DNA from 2 places in the Ochrobactrum vermis genome. Region 2 is predicted to be linked to the other one. Evidence: riboswitches for the same ligand, from Rfam matches in the RefSeq annotation. Region 2 holds a riboswitch; the other holds the start of a gene.

Region 1 (4,946 bases), on a different contig from region 2:
GACAACCGCAGCGGACAATCGATCCTTGAGGCTCGAAACGAATATCGGAAGCGGATTGAGGCCTTTTGCCTGCAGAGAAGCGATCAAGGCATCGACGGGCTGCGTCTGTCCGCTTTGCACCAACGCCCGATAAAAGATGATGCCAGCCACAGGTGCAGCGGCGTCGCCCCAATGAGCACGAATACTGTCCGGCGAGGAAACATGCTCTCCCGGCCACCACAGGCCAGCCTTGAGCAGAGGCGCTGCACTCTCCGGCTTTTCGGAGCCTGCAATCAGTGCAGCGCAATATTGAAGGAATGCGCCGGTATTCGCCGCGCCACCTTCGATCAGATACTGCCAGAGATCATTCCGCTCACGAGCGGAGACCGTCGAAAACCGCTCCAGTCCAAGATCCGGCTTGTCGTCTCCCGGCAACACAACAATCTTGATGTCGTGATTGGCGGCACATGCATGCAGCGCTTCCAGCCCGTAAGGCCAGTATGTCTCACCGCCAATGATACGCACCACGATAAGCCTGGCATATCTGGCAGTGCGCTCAACATAGGCGTCCACCGACATGGGATGGGTAAGGCTCAGGAAATTGGCCAACCGTAGACCCGGCAGGTCTGGCGCAAGCTTATGCGCCTGCGCCACACTGGCCAGTTCGGTATCAGCGGCGGAAAGGAACAATATCTCTCCCGGCGTCTGGCCGAGATCGACGGCCTCGTTGCCGTCACTGATTGTTCCTTTCTGGGCGAGTAGAAGATGCATTACACAACTGCGTCTTTCACGGCCTTGGTGATCGCGTCTTCATCGATCTCATGCAGACCGATAACAACAAGACGCGTCGAGCGCGTTTCATCCTTGTTCCACGGGCGGTCGAAATAATGCTCGATACGTGGGCCGACAGCCTGCACCACCAGACGCATCGGCTTACCCGGCACATCGACAAAGCCCTTAAGACGCAGAACATCATGGTCAGCGATAACGGTCTTCAGCTTTTCGGCAAAGGCTTTCGGGTCCGAAACGGAGCCGGCTTCGACGACAAAGCTCTCGAACTCATCGTGATCATGCTCGTGCCCATCGGCATGATGGATTTCATGGTGAGACTTGCGATTGGCAATGTCATCTTCGGTACCGACACCGAGACCAAGCAGAACATCGGCTCCGAGCTTGCCAAAGCTTGCAGGCACCATATTGACGCGGCGCGAGGAGCGCTCCGCAACATCGGCCTTCACGCCGTCAAGGCTCGTAGCGTCGATCAGATCGGCCTTGTTGAGAACAATAAGGTCGGCTGCGTGAATCTGATCCTCAAAAAGTTCTTCCAAGGGGCTTTCATGATCAAGAGATTCGTCCGCTGCCCGCTGCGCATCAACCTTGTCGTGATCATCGGCAAAACGCCCCTCAGCAACGGCGGCGGCATCGATAACCGTGACCACCCCGTCGACGGTTACCTGCGTCTTGATTTCCGGCCAATTGAATGCCGCGACCAGCGGCTGTGGCAGGGCAAGACCGGAGGTTTCGATCACGATATGATCGGGACGATCAGCCCGATCCAGAAGCTTGGTCATGGTCGGGATGAAATCATCGGCAACGGTGCAGCAGATGCAGCCGTTGTTGAGTTCAATCACATCTTCCTCGCGGCAAGCCTCAATGCCACAACCTTTCAGAATACCGCCATCAACACCGAGATCACCGAACTCATTGATGATCAACGCAATGCGTTTTCCATTGGCGTTTTCCAGCAGGTTGCGGATCAACGTCGTTTTGCCCGATCCTAGAAAACCCGTGATGACGGTTGCGGGAATTTTCTGTCCCTGCATCGATTTATCCCTTCATCTTGAGCGGCAATCCCGCCGCCATGAAATAAACTTCATCCGCAACCGCAGCCACTGCCTGATGCAGAAAGCCCGCGTGATCGCGAAATTCCCGTGCCATGCGATTCTCTGGCACGATCCCAAGCCCAACTTCGTTCGAAACAAAAACCACAGGTCCGGCAAGTTCCGGCAATATGGCGACAAGATTTGCGGTCTCGGTCGTTACATCTCGTTCGGCCATCATCAGATTGGTCAGCCACAAGGTCAGGCAATCGACCAGAACGAACCGATCCTCGGCAGTGTGCAATCTGAGTACACTGACCAGATCAAGCGGCTCCTCCACCGTCCGCCATTCGGAACCACGTCGGTCGCGGTGAATGGCAATACGGCTTTCCATTTCCTTGTCGAAGGCGCGTCCGGTTGCCAGATAAAGCGGCTGAAGCCTCGAGGACTCAACTATTTTCTCTGCATAGGACGACTTGCCCGAGCGGGCTCCGCCAAGAACCAGAACCGATTTTCCCGGCAAAGCCATTTTCATCAGCCCTTGATCTCGGATGATGCGTAGTGCTGGATGAACCAGCCAAGTGCGAGACCGATCACCGCCCACATGAACAGGTTCGTCGCCAGCGAAGCAACTGCATATTGCGAGGCAAGAAGTGATGGAATCGGCGACGAAATATCTTCCGGATGCGGAGCACCATAGAGATGCGGCGCCATAATCAACACCAGCCCGAGGATCTTTGCCCAAATCTCTTGCCGCAACACGATGAGATAGAGGCCCAAACCGCTCAGCACCACGGTAGCAATCCACCATAGCTGACGTTCGGCCAGATCAGCCGCAGGCATTGCCGGCAGTTCCGGCGACAGGCCGAGCGCTGGCAGAAACGCGACCGCAAAGAAGCCCGCAACACCCCAATAAGCACCATTCTGCACCGTGATACGGCGACCGAGAAGCAAGGCCACACCACCCAGCAAGAGGGCAAAACCGGCTCCTGCAACAAGATTGGCAAGAATGGTATTGCCCAACCGCCCAAATGGCAGTTCGGCCCCTTCTTCTTCCGCATCTGCGGCAGCGGCACCATGATCGTGTGGTGCGGCTTCCGCCTCACCATGGCTGTGGCCACCGCCAGCCTCTTCGTAGGTTTCGGCCTGCAAGATCAAAGGCACAGTCTTCAAATACATGGCGGGAGTGACCAGCAACCCGGCCAGAAGACCGGCGGCAAGTGTCGCCAACAAATAACGGATCAACATTTCTGTCCCTCAATAGCAATTTCGCGCCGATGGCGTCCACCATCGAGCCTTGCTCAACTTCAATTCCGAAAGACGGCCGTCTGCTCAGTGGCAGGGAAAACCATAGGAATGACGCGTATCATGTGCCGAATCGTGCAGCGCATCGGAATGGGCAAGCCCCACGCCATAAATCAGGAACGCGCCAAGAAGCAGTGAAACGACGGCCGTGCCCAGACGGGCAGCAAGCGGCATTGCGAGTATGCTGGAAACAGAATTCTGAGTACGTGCAGCCATGACAACCTCCGTGCAGGCAGCAGGGAAAAACCTCCCATGGGGCTCGGGCTCAATGCCCTCACGCAACAGGCAGGTCTCCTGGCTCACGGGTCGTAAGGATTGAAGCTACCTTCCCAGAAGTTTCAAACTTCCAGTGGCCACCGGTTGCCCGGTTTGCCTCATCCCTCTCCGCTCTACAGTCGCGGGGTCGGCTGCGATAAAGACGCCCGGCATGGGTCCGTCCGTCGCATTCCCTTTTGGTATTACCGGGATTCGTCCCGGCAAAACCTGTTGCATGGGTCCAACACTAGGCTTTCGCCCCATCGGCGTCAATCGCAGCCGACACGTATCGAGCGTGGAACTGATTTTCACCTCAAGTTAAACAACGCATCAGTATCGAGACAAGCTTCCAGCTCCCCGGCGAGTTCATCCAGTGCGACCTCGACACCAGCGCGGTAGTTCACCGAGCTGGTGCGTACGCCAAGGCTCTCCAGAAATCTCCGGCGGAATTCGTCTGTGTTGAAAACACCATGAAGATAGGTTCCCATGATGCGCCCATCCGTAGATATCGCTCCGTCGTCGTGTTCAGCGATGCGTGCAAAGGGGCGTACCAGGTCCGGGCCAGTCGTACGCCCGATATGAATCTCATAGCCTTCCAACGGTGTATTATGGATAAGCGAGGTTGCCCGCACATTGCGGACCACTTTTTCAGGCTCCATCAGTGTTTTTATATCCAGAAGTCCAAGCCCATCGATATCACGCACGTTTCCCTCGATACCGGCAGGGTCGCTGATATGACGACCTAGCATCTGGAACCCGCCACAGATGCCCAGCACATGGCCACCCCTTCTTACGTGAGCAGCCAGTTCTCGATCCCAGCCATTGTCGCGAAATGCCAGCAAGTCAGCGATCGTTGATTTGGTTCCGGGCAGAACGACAAGACCTGCATCATCAGGAATGCTGGAACCCGGCGGCACCATCACCACCTCGACATCAGGTTCGGCCTTCAACGGATCCAGATCATCGAAATTGGCGATACGTGGCAACATCGGCACCGCAACCACGAGCGACTTCTTGTCCCCGCGCGCGGCCCGCTCAAGAACGACCGAATCCTCGGCAGGCAGTCGCGATACCGCTTTCAGCCACGGAACAACACCAAACGAGCGCCAGCCGGTAAATTGGGTAATGGCAGCTAGCCCTTCATCAAAAAGAGAAATATCACCCCGGAACTTATTAATGAGAAAACCACGAACCATGGCGCGGTCTTGCTTGGACAGAATGGTGTGGGTGCCGACAAGGGAAGCGATCACTCCACCCCTGTCTATGTCACCGACCAGAACGACCGGAACATTGGCCTGCGTGGCAAATCCCATATTGGCGATATCGCCAGCACGCAGATTGATTTCCGCCGGCGACCCCGCACCTTCCACCAGCACAAGGTCCACACCTTCGCTAACTTTGGCGAAAGATTCCATGACTGCCGCCATGAGCTGCGGTTTCAGTTCCTGATAATAACGCCCGCGCGCTTCGCCCCGTACTTGCCCCTGCACGACGACCTGGCTGCCCATGTCCGTCTGCGGCTTCAAGAGCACCGGGTTCATGTGGACGGAAGACGACACTCCGCAAGCCAGCGCCTGCAGCCACTGA
Region 2 (4,946 bases):
GCAAAGATGAACCAGATCACGAAGGCGAAGATGATGCCGACGGGAACGCTGATCCAGAATTTGCGGTAGCCGAAGCCGCGCGCGGTCGCTGCAAAAAGCAGGCCGGTGGATAGGGAAAAGCCGACGGTTTTCATCGTCAGCATCTGGATGGCCAGACCGCCGATGATCCACGCCATCGGAGCAATTTCCTGATGCTCACGCTCGGGAAAGTCGCCGCGAAGCGCTTCGAACACGGTCCAGACGGCAAGGCCGAACAATCCGGCTGCAACGACATAGGGAACGGTTTTCGGGCCAACCGGCGAGTAGCTCGTCACGTCGTTGCCATAGGTTGTCGACCAGGCAATGGCGATGGCGACGGCTGCAAGGACGAGTGCGATGACAAGAGCGGCGAAATCTGGCGCCGCCCCTTCCGGGCGGCGCTTTTCCTGCTGGTCTGATCCTGTCATTTGACGAGGCCGATTTCCTTGAGAATGGTTTCAGTCGCAGCGACGTCTTTGGCAAGCTGCTCCTTGAACGCCGGACCGGCAAGATAAGTGTCTGCCCAGCCCTTATCCTTGAGCGCCTTCTGCCAGGATTCCGACTTCACCATTTTCTCGATATCGGCATTGATGGCCGCTTCCTGCTCGGCAGTGATGCCCGGAGCCGCACCCACCATGCGCCAGTTCTGGATCGAAACGTCCACGCCACCTTCCTTGAAGGTCGGTGCATCGATACCTTCCACGCGCTCGTCGCTCGAAATGCCGATAATACGCAGCGTACCCGCCTTGATCTGGGCTTCGAATTCGCCATAGCCGGAGATGCCGACGGTCACCTGATTACCGAGAATGGCAGCCAGTGCTTCGCCACCACCGGAAAAGGCAATATAGTTGACCTTGGTCGGGTCGACGCCTGCTGCCTTGGCAAAGAGGCCAGCAGTAATATGATCGGTGCCGCCGGCAGAGCCGCCGCCCCACGAAACGGAACCCGGATCAGCTTTCAGTTTCGCTGCAAGGTCGCCAAGGTTCTGGATGTCAGAAGAAGCGGGCACGACGATGGCTTCATATTCGCCCGTAAGGCGGGCGATCGGTGTGATAGCGTCGAGCGTGACCGGCGATTTGTTGGTCAGGATAGCGCCGACCATGACATAGCCGCCGACGATCAGCTGGCTCGGGTCGCCCTTGTTCTGATTCACGAATTGCGCGAGGCCGATGGTGCCGCCAGCGCCCGGAACATTGATGACCTGCACGCTGCCGGAAATCTTCTCGTCCTGAAGCGCGCTCTGCATCGTGCGCGCCGTCTGGTCCCAGCCGCCGCCCGGAGCGGCGGGTGCCAGCACCTTGTAGTCTTCCGCTGAAGCAGAACCTGCCATAGCCAACGCCGCTACCGACGTCAGGGCCAGAATAAATCTACGCATATGTCCTCCCAAATGGAATGTATGCCGCCCTCCGGCGGACCTCCCCAAGTCCCGCTCCTCTAGCGGGAGCAAACTACATGGAGATTAGCGAAAACAAATTCAATAGGCCAGCACATGCGACAATAGTTTGGCCGTAATTTAAGTAACGGGGCTTTCGAATCGCATGAAAATGACATGCCGAAATAGCGGGCGAGATGCGCTTGACGGCGACGATGCGCCGACGTAATAGTGTAACGACGGTTCCCCGACCGAGAGCGAAGGGGATTAATAGGGAACACGGTGAGGACGACCCGAAAAGGGGCCAAGACCGTGGCTGCCCCCGCAACTGTAAGCGGATTGCCGTTCATCCTCGTGACGTTCAAAGCGTCATGCCACTGTGCCGGAGAAGCGCGGGAAGGCAGATGAACAGCAGATATTCGTGAGCCAGGAGACCTGCCGTCTAGTGTTGTCCATTGTCACGGGCGGGGATGCCCGGAGCAGGAGCCGGTTATGACAGATTTCCGCGTCGCAGGACGCATTCTCCCATCGTTATCGCATGATTTCGAGATGTCCCCGGATATGCCTGCCCGCTTTCTGTGCCGGATTTTATCTGCCGTCTGACAGGATTCCTTTCGCGTATGAGCGGTTCAACTTGACCGCTCCATCCGTTTTTTCTCACGCATTTCCGAACGCAAAACCGGTTCCCACTTTTGCTGGAAATGCTCATCATTTCGGGGATTTTCATGAAAGCTTTCGGCAAAATGCCGTTTCGTTCTGCCATCTGTGCGGCTGCATTTATCGCAGGCGGTCTCGCCGCACACGCAGCGGAAACACAATATCCGCTGACGCTGAAGAATTGCGGTCGCGAAGTCACGTTCAAGCAAGCGCCCAGTCGCGCTGTTGCCGTCGGCCAGAGCAGTACCGAAATCCTTTACAGCCTTGGTCTCGGCGACAAGGTTGTCGGGACGGCCGTGTGGTTTGGCCCTGTTCTCAAAGGCTTTGAGGAGGTGAATGCCAAGGTGAAGCGGCTCGCGGATAACGATCCGAGCTTCGAAAGCGTCTTGGCGCAAAAGCCCGATATTGTGACGGCGGACTTCCAGTGGCATATCGGCCCGACAGGTATTGTCGCCAAACCGGAACAGTTCGAGGAACTCGGCATCCCGGCCTATACGTCGCCATCCGATTGTGTCGGCAAGGACAATTCCGGCGGCGGTGACGGTATTCGCACCGCGGCGTTCAAGATGGATATCGTCTATCGGGAAATCACCGAATTGGCGGAAATCTTCAATGTGCAGGATCGCGGCGAGAAACTCGTCGCCGACCTGAAGGCGCGTGAAGTGGCTGCACGTGAGAAGGTTGGGTCTGCTGACGGGAAGCTGTCCGCTGTTGTCTGGTTCTCCAGCACGCAGGTCGATGCCGATCCTTATGTAGCAGGCAAATTTGGTGCGCCAGCCTATATTCTTTCCGCACTCGGCATCAGGAATGTTATCGACAGCGAAGAAGAATGGCCAACGGTCGGATGGGAAACGGTTGCCAAATCGAACCCTTCGATGATCGTCGCCGCAAAGCTTGATCGCCGCCGCTATCCGGCAGATGACATTGCCGTCAAGCACCAGTTTCTGGACAACGACTCGGTGACGAAGCTGATGCCTGCGGTCGAGGACAAGCATGTCTTCGACATGGACGCGCAATCGATGAGCACTTCGCTTCGCGTGATCGAAGGCATCGAAACGCTTGCCGCCGACATAGCTGCCTCGGATCTGAACAAGTGACGGCGCGGGCAGCGATACCGGGCTTCAAACACAAGGGAAGGGCACGCTCCGGCGTGTTCTTCCTCATTTTCTCGCTTGTCCTGCTGCTTTTTGCCCTTTGGCTTGGAGCCGCGATAGGCGAAACTGCGATACCGCTCGACGTGGTTGCGAAAACCGTGGCTAACCGATTGTGGAACGCCGGATATCCGCTCGAACCCATCGATGAAGGAATTGTCTGGAGTTATCGCCTCAGCCGCGCAGTCATCGCGGCATGCTGCGGCGCGTCGCTCGCAATATCCGGCGTCATCCTTCAGTCGCTGCTTCGAAATTCGCTCGCTGATCCTTACATTCTGGGCATTTCCGCTGGCGCTTCCACCGGGGCCGTCAGTGTCGCCATTCTTGGCATTGGTGCCGGTGTGCTGACGCTATCGCTCGGTGCGTTCATCGGGGCTATTGTTGCTTTCTGCCTGGTGTCCCTGCTGGCGCTGCGGGCAGGACGCGGCAGCAGCGCAATCATCCTCGCCGGGATTGCCGGTTCACAGCTCTTTAATGCGTTGACCTCGTTCATCGTCACCAAGGCCGCAAATGCTGAGCAGGCACGCGGCATCATGTTCTGGTTGCTGGGCAATCTTTCTGGTGTGCGCTGGCCGGATGTGACGCTCGCTCTGCCCGCCTGCCTGATCGGTCTTGCCATCTGCCTGTGGCATGCACGTGCGCTTGATGCGTTTACTTTCGGAACGGAATCCGCCGCTTCGCTCGGTATACCGGTGCGCCGCGTCTATGCGGTGCTGATCGGTGTCAGCGCCATGATGACGGCAGTCATGGTTTCCATCGTCGGATCCGTTGGTTTCATCGGGCTCGTCATTCCCCATGCCGCGCGAATGTTGGTCGGGGTCCGTCATGGCAGGCTGTTGCCTGCGGCAGCACTGATCGGAGCAATCTTCATGATTGTCGCCGACATCCTGTCACGCATCATTATTCCGGGGCAGGTTTTGCCGATTGGTGTCATCACGGCTTTGTTCGGCGCACCAGCCTTCGCCCTGTTGCTTGGACAAAGGAGGGCTTCGTCATGATCCTTTCAGCACGCAATGTCGGCTGGTCGGCCGGCAATGTCGAGATCTTGCGCAATGTCTCACTGAAAGTGGCGAAGGGTGAGTTTCTGGGTATCATCGGCCCGAACGGATCGGGGAAAACCAGTTTACTGTCTCTACTTTCGGGCGTTCGCAGATGTCGTATTGGCGAAGTCAGCTTGTGTGGGGCGTCTATCGACAGTTTCAGCCGTCGCGAGATTGCACGGCAACTGGCGCTGGTTGAGCAACAGGCAGGAACGACAGAGCGCATTACCGCGCGTCAGGCGGTTGAGCTTGGGCGGACGCCCTATCTCGGTGCGCTGTCGCCGTGGTCAGCAGATGACGATGCAATCGTTGGCCAGGCGTTGGTCAATGTCGATATGGCCCATCTTGCCGACCGCTATTGGCACACGCTCTCCGGAGGCGAGCGTCAGCGTCTACATATAGCGCGGGCCTTGGCGCAGGAGCCGCAGATACTGCTTCTGGACGAACCGACCAACCATCTCGATATCGGGCACCAGATCGGGCTGCTCGATCTTGTCAGCCGCCAGAAGCTCACGGTTGTAGCTGCCTTGCATGACCTGAACCATGCCGCGATGTTCTGCGACCATATCGCTGTGATGGATAAGGGCAAACTCGTTGCGCTCGGTACGCCACGTGATGTCTTGCGGGCGGAGCTTATCGCCGAAGTGTTCGGCGTAGAAGTTGACGTCGAATATCACGGTATCGATGGCTGCCATATTCGTTATCGCG

What was found. A riboswitch is a leader RNA that binds a small molecule or an ion and turns the genes downstream of it on or off. The one in region 2 is predicted to bind cobalamin.
Region 1: linked by a shared signal. The riboswitch ahead of CQZ93_RS08335 (CbtB domain-containing protein) and the one ahead of CQZ93_RS18445 (ABC transporter substrate-binding protein) in region 2 are both predicted to bind cobalamin.

Annotation. Positions count from the first base shown of each region.
Region 1 covers NZ_PCOC01000001.1:1,668,581-1,673,526, forward strand. The annotation lists gene cobN (cobaltochelatase subunit CobN) at 1-750, opposite strand, end outside; gene cobW (cobalamin biosynthesis protein CobW) at 750-1,802, opposite strand; gene cobU (bifunctional adenosylcobinamide kinase/adenosylcobinamide-phosphate guanylyltransferase) at 1,807-2,328, opposite strand; gene CQZ93_RS08330 (CbtA family protein) at 2,334-3,047, opposite strand; gene CQZ93_RS08335 (CbtB domain-containing protein) at 3,132-3,320, opposite strand; cobalamin riboswitch at 3,372-3,606, opposite strand; gene CQZ93_RS08340 (cobyric acid synthase) at 3,668-4,946, opposite strand, start outside.
Region 2 covers NZ_PCOC01000002.1:880,093-885,038, forward strand. The annotation lists gene CQZ93_RS18435 (tripartite tricarboxylate transporter TctB family protein) at 1-446, opposite strand, end outside; gene CQZ93_RS18440 (Bug family tripartite tricarboxylate transporter substrate binding protein) at 443-1,393, opposite strand; cobalamin riboswitch at 1,614-1,847, shown strand; gene CQZ93_RS18445 (ABC transporter substrate-binding protein) at 2,116-3,144, shown strand; gene CQZ93_RS18450 (FecCD family ABC transporter permease) at 3,141-4,196, shown strand; gene CQZ93_RS18455 (ABC transporter ATP-binding protein) at 4,193-4,946, shown strand, end outside.